2 regions of the Mycobacterium sp. JS623 genome follow, and region 1 is predicted to be linked to the other one. Evidence: predicted binding sites of a transcription regulator. Region 1 holds the regulator's gene; the other holds the start of a gene.
The links. The regulator LexA, encoded in region 1, represses DNA repair genes until DNA is damaged. The targets are predictions, from matches to a motif close to CGAACANNTGTTCG.

Region 1 (4,623 bases):
CCCGGACAAGGGCGCGATGGGTTTCTCGCTACTCGTCGTCGAGCGCGACATGGCGGGGTTCGAACGCGGCCGCAAACTCGACAAGATCGGTCTGGACGCGCAGGACACCGCGGAGCTTTCGTTCACCGACGTGAAGGTGCCCGCCGAAAACCTGCTCGGCGAGGAGGGTCAGGGTTTCATCTACCTGATGCAGAACCTGCCCCAGGAGCGGATCGGTATCGCGGTGATGGCGGCCACGGCGATGGAGGCAGTGCTCGAGGACACGCTGCAATACACCAAGGAGCGCAAGGCTTTTGGCCGTCCGATCGGCAGCCAGCAGAACAGCCGGTTCGTGTTGGCCGAGCTAGCGACCGAAGCCACGGTGGTGCGCATGATGGTTGACGAGTTCATCAAGTTGCACCTCGAGGAGAAGCTGACCGCCGAGCAGGCCGCAATGGCCAAGTGGTACTCCACCGAAAAGCAGGTCTATCTGATCGACCGTTGTCTGCAACTGCACGGCGGCTACGGCTACATGCGCGAATATCCAGTGGCCAGGGCCTATCTCGACTCCCGTGTGCAGACCATCTACGGCGGGACGACCGAGATCATGAAGGAGATCATCGGCCGCAGCATGGGTGTCTAGCCACCGCTGAGCGGCACGCCGGGCGCCGGGTTGCGCTGTTTCGCCACGCGCGCTTGGTTATCGTCGTCTGACATGGTCACGGAGGCGAGGATTAACGTGACCTGTCGGATGACGAAACGGGGCATGGTGGGCAGGGGCCTGATCGCGCGGACGACCATCGGCCTGTTGAGCGCTGCGGCGTTGCTGTGGCTCGCGCCCGCGGCCCTGGCTACGCCCCAGGACGACGCCGACGCGGCGATCACCGCGGCCTGGCAAGCCGCAGGGGGCGATACGGGCCCGCTCGGACCCAAGGATGGCGGCGTCTATCCGGCCGGCGACGGCTTCGGTCAGAACTTTCCCGGCGGCAAGATCTTCTTCACGCCGGCCACCGGTGCTCACGCCATGATGGGCGCGATTCTCGACAAGTACATGTCGCTCGGCGGCCCGGCGGACGGCGACCTTGGCTTCCCGACCATCGACGAAGGCGCAGGCAAGGCTCCCGACAGCCGAAACACCACGTTCAGCGCCCCCGACAACCCCGTCATCTTTTGGACGCCCGACACCGGCGCGCGGGTCGTTCGCGGTCCAATCAACGCCGCGTGGGACAAGTTGGGCGGATCAGCGGGCGCGCTCGGTGTGCCCAGCGACGACGAGACGTATCACGGCAACCTCATCACGCAGAAGTTCACCGGCGGTGAGGTGTCCTACGACAGGAAGTCCAAGGACTTCACGACGGTTCCGCCCGAGCTCGCCGGCGAGCTGACCGGGCTGCAATATTCGGAGGACCCGACATCGGCGATCAATACGGCCCGGCGCGCCGCCGGCGGACCCCTGGGCCCGCTGGGCGCTGCGCAAGGCGAGCCGTACAAGATCGGCACAGACGGCCTCGGCCAGAATTTCGCCGGCGGCAAGATCTTCTTCAGCCCCGCGACGGGAGCCAACGTCGTCACGGGACAGGTACTGGCGAAGTACGAAAGCGTCGGCGGGCCGCAGGGCGACCTGGGCCTACCGGCGTCCAGTGAGGGCGACGGCGGCCTGCCCAACAGCCGGATCACCACCTTCTCCGGCAAGGACCACCCGGTCATCTTCTGGACCCCCGATTACGGGGCCGTCATCGTGCGCGGCGCCATGAACGCCGCGTGGGACAAGCTGGGCGGCGCGGCGGGTTCGCTTGGCGCACCGATGGCCGACCAGACCGAGAACGGCGACGTGATCACGCAACGGTTCAGTGGCGGCGTGGTTTCGTGGGACCGGTCCAAGAACTCCTTCAGCACCGAGCCTGCGAATCTGGCCTCGCAGCTCGCCGGCTTGCAAGTGCCTGGGCAGGACGTGCCCAAGGCACCCGCCAGCCCGCAGGCCTCAGATACCAACGGCAAGAAGTGGTTTGCGTGGAGCTGGTGGTGGCTGCTTGCCATCATTCCGGTGGTGGTGTTGGCCGGGCTGGTAGCGGTGGCGGCAATACGCAACCGCCGAGGCCACGATGAGGGCGACATCTTCGATGACGGCGATGACGAATTCGGGTCGTCGTATCCCGGCGATCAATCGGCCGAGCAGTTCAGCGGTCGTTATGCGCACCAGGGGCTGGGCTCGCCACCGACGATGTCCGGTGACGAGCAGCATCACCAATCGCCGAGGAACGTATGGGGCGCGCCGCCCGAACCTCCCGAAGGCGCCGACGAGGATGACGACGATGACACCGCGCGCGAACGGGTAGCCACACCGGAAGCTGTTGCGCACCAAGACAATGACGAAGATCCCGACAAGGTCGACACGACGCCGACGCTGCTGCCGACCGGCATCGAACGCGATCCGTTGACCGACACAGGGCGCCACGCGCGGATCGAGATCGGCGAACCCGCGCCCAACGGCACGGCACTGCATCTGCCGCTCGACGATCCCAATGAGGCGCCCGCGGGCTACCCGATCAAGGCGGACACCAAGTCTGGGCTGTACTGGGCGCCAGGCACCACCCTCTACGACGACGCACGCGCCGAAATCTGGTTCGCCAGTGAGGAACTCGCTCGGACGAACGGATTCCTGCGAGCCAATTAGATCTTGCGGATCACGGTGACGACTTTGCCGAGCACAGCGGCGTCGTTGCCGGGGATGGGATCGAACGCCGGGTTGTGCGGCATGAGCCACACCTGACCGCGGGTGCGCTTGAACGTCTTGACCGTCGCTTCGCCGTCGATCATCGCCGCGACGATGTCCCCGTTGTCGGCCACGTTCTGCTGACGTACGACGACCCAGTCGCCGTCGCAGATGGCCGCATCGACCATCGAGTCGCCGACGACCTTGAGCAGGAACAGCGAACCCTCACCGACCAGTTCGCGGGGCAACGGGAAGACATCCTCGACCGCTTCTTCGGCCAGGATCGGCCCGCCCGCGGCGATACGGCCGAGCACGGGAACGAACGTGGGCTCCGGTAGCGCGTCGGAGCCCGCAACGTCGGTGGCGACGATCGACGTGAGGCCGTCGTCGGCACCGCGGACATCGACTGCGCGCGGGCGGTTGGGATCGCGCCGCAGGTAGCCCTTGCGCTCCAGGGTGCGTAGCTGATGGGCCACCGACGAAGTCGACGTCAGCCCGACCGCATCGCCGATCTCCCTGATGCTCGGCGGGTAGCCGCGACTGGTCACAGAGGCGCGGATGACATCGAGGATGGTGCGTTGACGCTCGGTTAGGGCGCTCTCGAGACCTCGGCGTCCGCCTGTGCTTTCCGTGCTGCCAGAACTGTCCGTGTCGTCGTCCTTCATGGCGCCGAATGTAGTCCGCGCTGACCCAATAATCAAACATGTGTTCGAGGCGTGTCGCATCGGAGCCGCCTGCCGGATCAGGTGGCAGAAATTTGTCGGTGGGCTGTCCTATCGTTTGGCAACAGTTCGATCACATGTTCTATAAATCGAACAAGTGAGCGATAGCATTCGAACACCAGAGCGAAAAGCCGGAACGGGAAGGCAAGCAGATGACGATCCTCGACACGCGACAGATCCAGGCGGATTCGGTGCTCAGGCCGGTGGTCAGGCCCGGTTCACGGCCGGCAGAGGCCAGGCGGCGGCCGCGGGCGAGCCGGCCCGACGCGGCGCCGATGCGGTACCGCGGTACCGGCGTGCTGATGTCGCGGGCCTCGCACCGCCGGCGCCCCATCACCCCGGCAACCACGGTGATGCTCGCCCTCATCGCGGCGGGTATCACGGTCTGGCTGGGCCTGGTCGCCCAGCTCGGTGGGGTGACCGGAGGCGATGCGCCGGTGCCCGCTCGGCTGGCCGTTGTGCAGGTCCAGACGGGGGAGACGCTGCAGCAGGTGGCGCACCGGGTGGCCCCCGACTCGCCTGTCGGCCAGGTCGTCGAGCGCATCCAGGAACTCAACCAGCTCGATTCGGTTGCGCTGCAAGCCGGTCAGACACTCATCGCTCCCATCGGCACCTGAATCCACCGTGAGCGGTGAAAGATATTGCCGCACAGCGCCTTCGGTAGCCGCTTCGGCGCTGGGTGCCCGAATCGCACCGACACTAGGCTCCGGCGGCGGCACGCAGGTACGCTCGAAGACGTTCGAGGTAGTTGTTTGTCGTCGCGGCGAAGGAGCGGAGATGCACTGTCCGTTCTGCCGTCACCCCGATTCCCGGGTGGTGGATTCCCGCGAAACCGACGAAGGCCAGGCGATCCGGCGACGCAGATCGTGTCCGGAGTGCGGTAAACGCTTCACCACTGTCGAGACCGCCGTGTTGGCGGTGGTCAAACGCAGCGGGGTCACCGAACCGTTCAGCCGCGAGAAGGTCGTCCGCGGCGTGCGACGCGCCTGCCAGGGCCGACAGGTCGACGACGACGCGTTGAACATGCTCGCCCAGCAGGTGGAAGACACGGTGCGGGCGACGGGTTCGCCTGAGGTGCCCAGCCAAGAGGTCGGGCTGGCGATCCTTGGCCCACTGCGCGAACTCGACGAGGTCGCGTATCTGCGGTTCGCCTCGGTTTATCGATCATTCCAGTCGGCCGAGGATTTCGAGCGCGAGATCGAGGCGCTG
Region 2 (4,623 bases), 2.2 Mb from region 1:
CAGTTGCGGCACCTGATGGAGACAGAGGCGGTCACAGCAAGCGAAAGGGCCGAGGGGCAACGCCTGCCCGGCGCTCGCCTGGTCACCATCGCGTTCGCTGATCTCGTCGGCTTCACCCGTCTCGGCGAAGTCGTGCCGCCCGAAGACCTGGAGCGGCTGTCTCACCGGCTGGCCGACCTCGCCCGCGATGTGGCTGTTGCGCCGGTGCGGTTCATCAAGACGATCGGCGACGAGGTGATGTTGATCAGCCCGGAACCGGTTGCACTTCTGCAGGCCGTTCTGGACCTGGTCGACGCGACCGAGGGTGACGATGACCTCCCCCGTCTGCGCGCGGGTATCGCCACCGGGATGGCGGTGAGCCGGGCCGGGGACTGGTTCGGCAGTCCGGTGAACCTCGCCAGCCGTGTCACGGGCGCGGCGCGGCCCGGTTCGGTGTTGGTTTCCGAGCAGACCTACGAGGCGATCGCTGACGACGAACGGTTCACCTTTTCATTCGCGGGAGCGCGGCACCTGAAGGGCATCAAATCCGATGTCAAGCTGTTCCGTGCGCGAAGGGCCACAGCCGACAGCGACTGATTTCTAACCCCCTCCCACTCTCAATCTATAGCGCATGGGGGGGCTTGCGGCAAGACCCCGGTATTGCCGCAAAATCGCTGCCCGAAGCCAAAACTCGTGGAAATGGGGCAGCGAAAATGCGTGTGTTGTTGTCGACGTGGGGATCACGCGGAGACGTCGAACCGGTGCTGGCGCTCGCGGTGCGACTGCAGGAGCTTGGTGCGAAGGCCCGGGTTTGCGCGCCACCGGACTTCGCCGAACAATCGGCCCGCCTCGGCGTCGAGATGGTGCCAGCCGGTCAGTCGGTACGCGCGTTGGTGCACGGGAACAGCGGAAAGAAACCGTCGACCCCGGCGGACGCGCCACGGGTCGCGGCCGAGTTGGTCGCGGGGCATTTCGAGACGGTGGGCGCGGCGGCCGAGGGCTGTGACGTGGTGGTGGCGACGGGCTTGATGCCTGCCGGTGTCCGGTCGGTGGCCGAGAAGGTCGGCGCGCGCTATGTCTTGGTGGCATTCCATTCGGGTTCGTTTCCGTCACCGAATCAGAGGCCGTTGTCGCGGCCGGGCAAGCCGTTTCCGCCAGGCGAGACCGACAACAAGGTGCTGTGGGACATCGACGCCGAGCGGGTCAATGCGCTGTACGCGGAGCCGCTCAACGCCCATCGGGCGGCGATCGGGTTGCCGCCGGTCGACAACGTCCGCGATCACGTGTTCACGGACCGCCCGTGGCTGGCGACGGACCCGACGTTGGCGCCGTGGCCCGGTTCGCCGTATCTCGACGTCGTGCAGACCGGCGCATGGATCCTGCGTGACGAACGTCCGCTCCCTGCCGATTTGGAGAGATTCCTGGACGCGGGCGAACCGCCGGTATTCGTCAGCATGGGAAGCGTGCGCGCCCCCGAGGACGTCGCCCGGGTGGCAATCGAGGCGGTACGTGCGCATGGCCGTCGAGTGGTCATCGGTCGTGGATGGGCCGCCCTTGCGTTGATCGACGATGCAGACGATTGCTTTGTCGTTGGTGAGGTCAACCATCAGGCGCTGTTCGGCCGGATGGCTGCCGTCGTGCACCATGGCGGCGCGGGCACCACCACGACGACCGCTCTGGCCGGCGCGCCTCAGGTGGTGGTGCCTCAGATCGCGGATCAGCCGTACTGGGGTGAGCGCGTGGCCGATCTGGGAATCGGTGCGGCACATGAGGGTTCGACGCCAACCGTGGAATCGCTGTCGACTGCGCTCGAGACGGCGCTGGCTCCCGAGACCCGCGCACGGGCTCGCGATGTGGCGGGCATTGTCCGCACCGACGGCACGACGGTGGCCGCCAAACTGCTGATGGAGTGAGTGCGCAGTGTAGGCAGCGTCACCGACGAAAGTGGGCACTTATCCCCAGCGACGAATTGATCCACAGCCTGCGGGTGACCTGCGGCGTGTGGTCGCGTGATCGAACTAGTGTTCGAAGTATGTCGTCGGGTGCGGTGTCGGATCGCGAGGTGATTCTCGCGACGGTGGCGCGCTGGGAACGGGTCCAAGCCGAGATGGCGGGGCTGTCTTTTCGCGCGTTGACCGGACCCGAGGTGCTGGGCATCCAGAAGCGGCTCGAGGACGGGTATCGGCGCCAGCCCGCCGTCGATCACAAGTTGATTCATCAGCTCACTTCGCAGTGCACACCGACCGAGTTGGGCGCTACGTCGTGGGCCAAGGTGCTCTGCGCGGCGCTGCGGATCTCTGAGGGCGAAGCCAAGCGGCGGGTCACACAGGCCGGGTTGCTGGGGCCGCGCACCGCGTTGAGTGGTGAAGCGTTGCCCCCGGCGTTGCCGAATGTGGCTGCGGCCCAAGCGCGTGGTGAGCTCGGGCCCGAGCATGTGCAGATCATCGAGAAGTTCTTCAAAGCCCTGCCCAGCCACATTGACGGCCAGACCCGAGAATTGGCCGAGGCCGATTTGGCGGGTATTGCTACCGGGTTGGGGCCCACCCAGTTTCGTGCTGCTGCGGATCGGTTGGCGCTGCTGCTCAACCAGGACGGTGAGCTGGCCGATGACGCTGATCGGGCGCGGCGGCGATATTTCACCGTCGAAAAGCAAGGCGTCGATGGGTTGAGCCGCGTCCACGGTCTACTCGACCCCGAAGCCTGCGCGACGCTGGATGCGGTGTTCGCGAAATTGGCGGCGCCGGGGATGTGCAACCGCGACGACGAAAACCCATGTGTGGACGGCGAACCCAGTGATGAGGCGGTCCAAGCGGATGTGCGCTCGGCGGGGCAGCGGAACCACGATGCGCTGACCGCGATGGGTCGCTCGGTGTTGGCGTCGGGGGAGTTGGGTAAGCACAACGGGCTGCCGGCCACCATCATCGCGACGACCTCGCTGCAAGATCTGCAATCGGCTGCGGGTGCCGCGGTCACCGCAGGCGGCACGCTGCTGCCGATGCGCGACGTGATCCGGTTGGCCTCGCAGGCCCACCACTATCTGGTGATCTATGACAAGCACACCCGCGAACCGCTGTACTGCGGGCGCGCCAAACGGTTTGCGACGCCGGGGCAGCGCATTGTGCTGCACGCGCTTGAACGGGGCTGCACCCGGCCGGGTTGCACCGCGCCCGGTTATTGGTCCCAGGTTCACCATGTGGATGGCTGGGCCAACAACGGCAAGACCGACATCACCAAACTCACCCTGGCCTGCGGCCCGGACAACCGCCTCGTCGAAGCGGGCGGCTGGATCACCCGAAAACGCGAAGACGGCCGCACCGAATGGATCCCACCACCACACCTGGACACCGGACAATCGCGCGTCAACGATTACCACCACCCCGAGAAATACCTGGCGTCCGTAGGAGAAGACCGGGACGAAGAGGACGACTGCGAAGACGACCCGTAGCTATTGGGACGCGCTGAATCGGCGCAGCCGCAGGCTGTTGCTGACAACGAATACGGAGCTGAAAGCCATTGCAGCGCCGGCGATCATCGGGTTGAGCAGTCCAGCCGCGGCCAACGGCAGCGCCGCGATGTTGTATGCGAATGCCCAAAACAGGTTGCCCTTGATTGTCGACAACGTCTTACGTGACAACCGAATCGCGGTAGGCACAGCGCCTAGGTCGTCGCGGACCAAGGTCAGATCGCTCGCCTCGATCGCGACGTCGGCGCCCGTGCCCATCGAGAGGCCGAGATCCGCCTGGGCGAGCGCCGCAGCGTCGTTGACGCCGTCGCCCACCATTGCGACCACGCGCCCCTCGGTCTGCAGCCGTTTGACCGCCGACACTTTGTCTTCGGGCAGTGCCTCGGCGATCACCTCGTCGATCCCGACCTGCTTCGCAACGGTTCGGGCAGCGGCAGTGTTGTCTCCCGTCAGTAAGATCGGCATCAAGCCCAGCTGCCGCAACTCTCGGATGGCCTCGGCCGACGTCGGCTTGACGGCATCGGCGACAACGAGCACACCGCGCGCCCTCCCGTCCCAACCGACTGCCACCGGCGTCCGGCCATGAGATTCGGCCTCCTGCACGGCATTTGCAAGTTCGTCGGGCATATCGAGTAGTCGGCGTCGACCGATTAACACCGTGAGACCCTCAACGACGCCCTGTACGCCGAGTCCCTCGAGGCTCTTGAAGTCATCGACGCTCGGTAGGTCGCCGACCTTGTCGCGCGCACCGCCCGCGATCGCCTTGGCGATCGGATGCGCCGACGCATCCTCGAGCGCTCCGGCCAACCGCAACACCTCATCCGGTTGTTCACCATCAGGCGTGATCACGTCGAGCAGCGTCATCGTGCCGGTGGTCACCGTGCCCGTCTTGTCCAACACGATCGTGTCGATGCGGCGGGTCGACTCAAGCACTTCCGGCCCCTGGATCAAGATGCCCAGCTGTGCTCCGCGGCCCGTTCCGACCATCAGCGCGGTCGGTGTGGCCAGCCCCAGCGCACACGGGCAGGCGACGATCAGCACCGCCACCGCGGCCGTGAATGCCGCCGCAACCGACCCGCTCGTCCCGAGCCAAAATCCCAACGTCGCCACCGAAAGCGCAATGACTATCGGCACGAAGACCCCGGAAATCTGGTCAGCCAACCGCTGCGCCTTGGCCTTGC

Region 2: the regulator LexA is predicted to act here: its motif matches at 1,994-2,007, upstream of MYCSM_RS23190 (HNH endonuclease signature motif containing protein).

The regions. Positions count from the first base shown of each region.
Region 1 is NC_019966.1:2,526,823-2,531,445, forward strand. Features, by position in the region: gene MYCSM_RS12340 (acyl-CoA dehydrogenase family protein) at 1-622, shown strand, start outside; gene MYCSM_RS12345 (LGFP repeat-containing protein) at 731-2,653, shown strand; gene lexA (transcriptional repressor LexA) at 2,650-3,357, opposite strand; gene MYCSM_RS12355 (LysM peptidoglycan-binding domain-containing protein) at 3,567-4,031, shown strand; gene nrdR (transcriptional regulator NrdR) at 4,192-4,623, shown strand, end outside.
Region 2 is NC_019966.1:4,750,564-4,755,186, reverse strand. Features, by position in the region: gene MYCSM_RS23200 (adenylate/guanylate cyclase domain-containing protein) at 1-576, shown strand, start outside; gene MYCSM_RS23195 (glycosyltransferase) at 693-1,892, shown strand; gene MYCSM_RS23190 (HNH endonuclease signature motif containing protein) at 2,012-3,424, shown strand; gene MYCSM_RS23185 (heavy metal translocating P-type ATPase) at 3,425-4,623, opposite strand, start outside.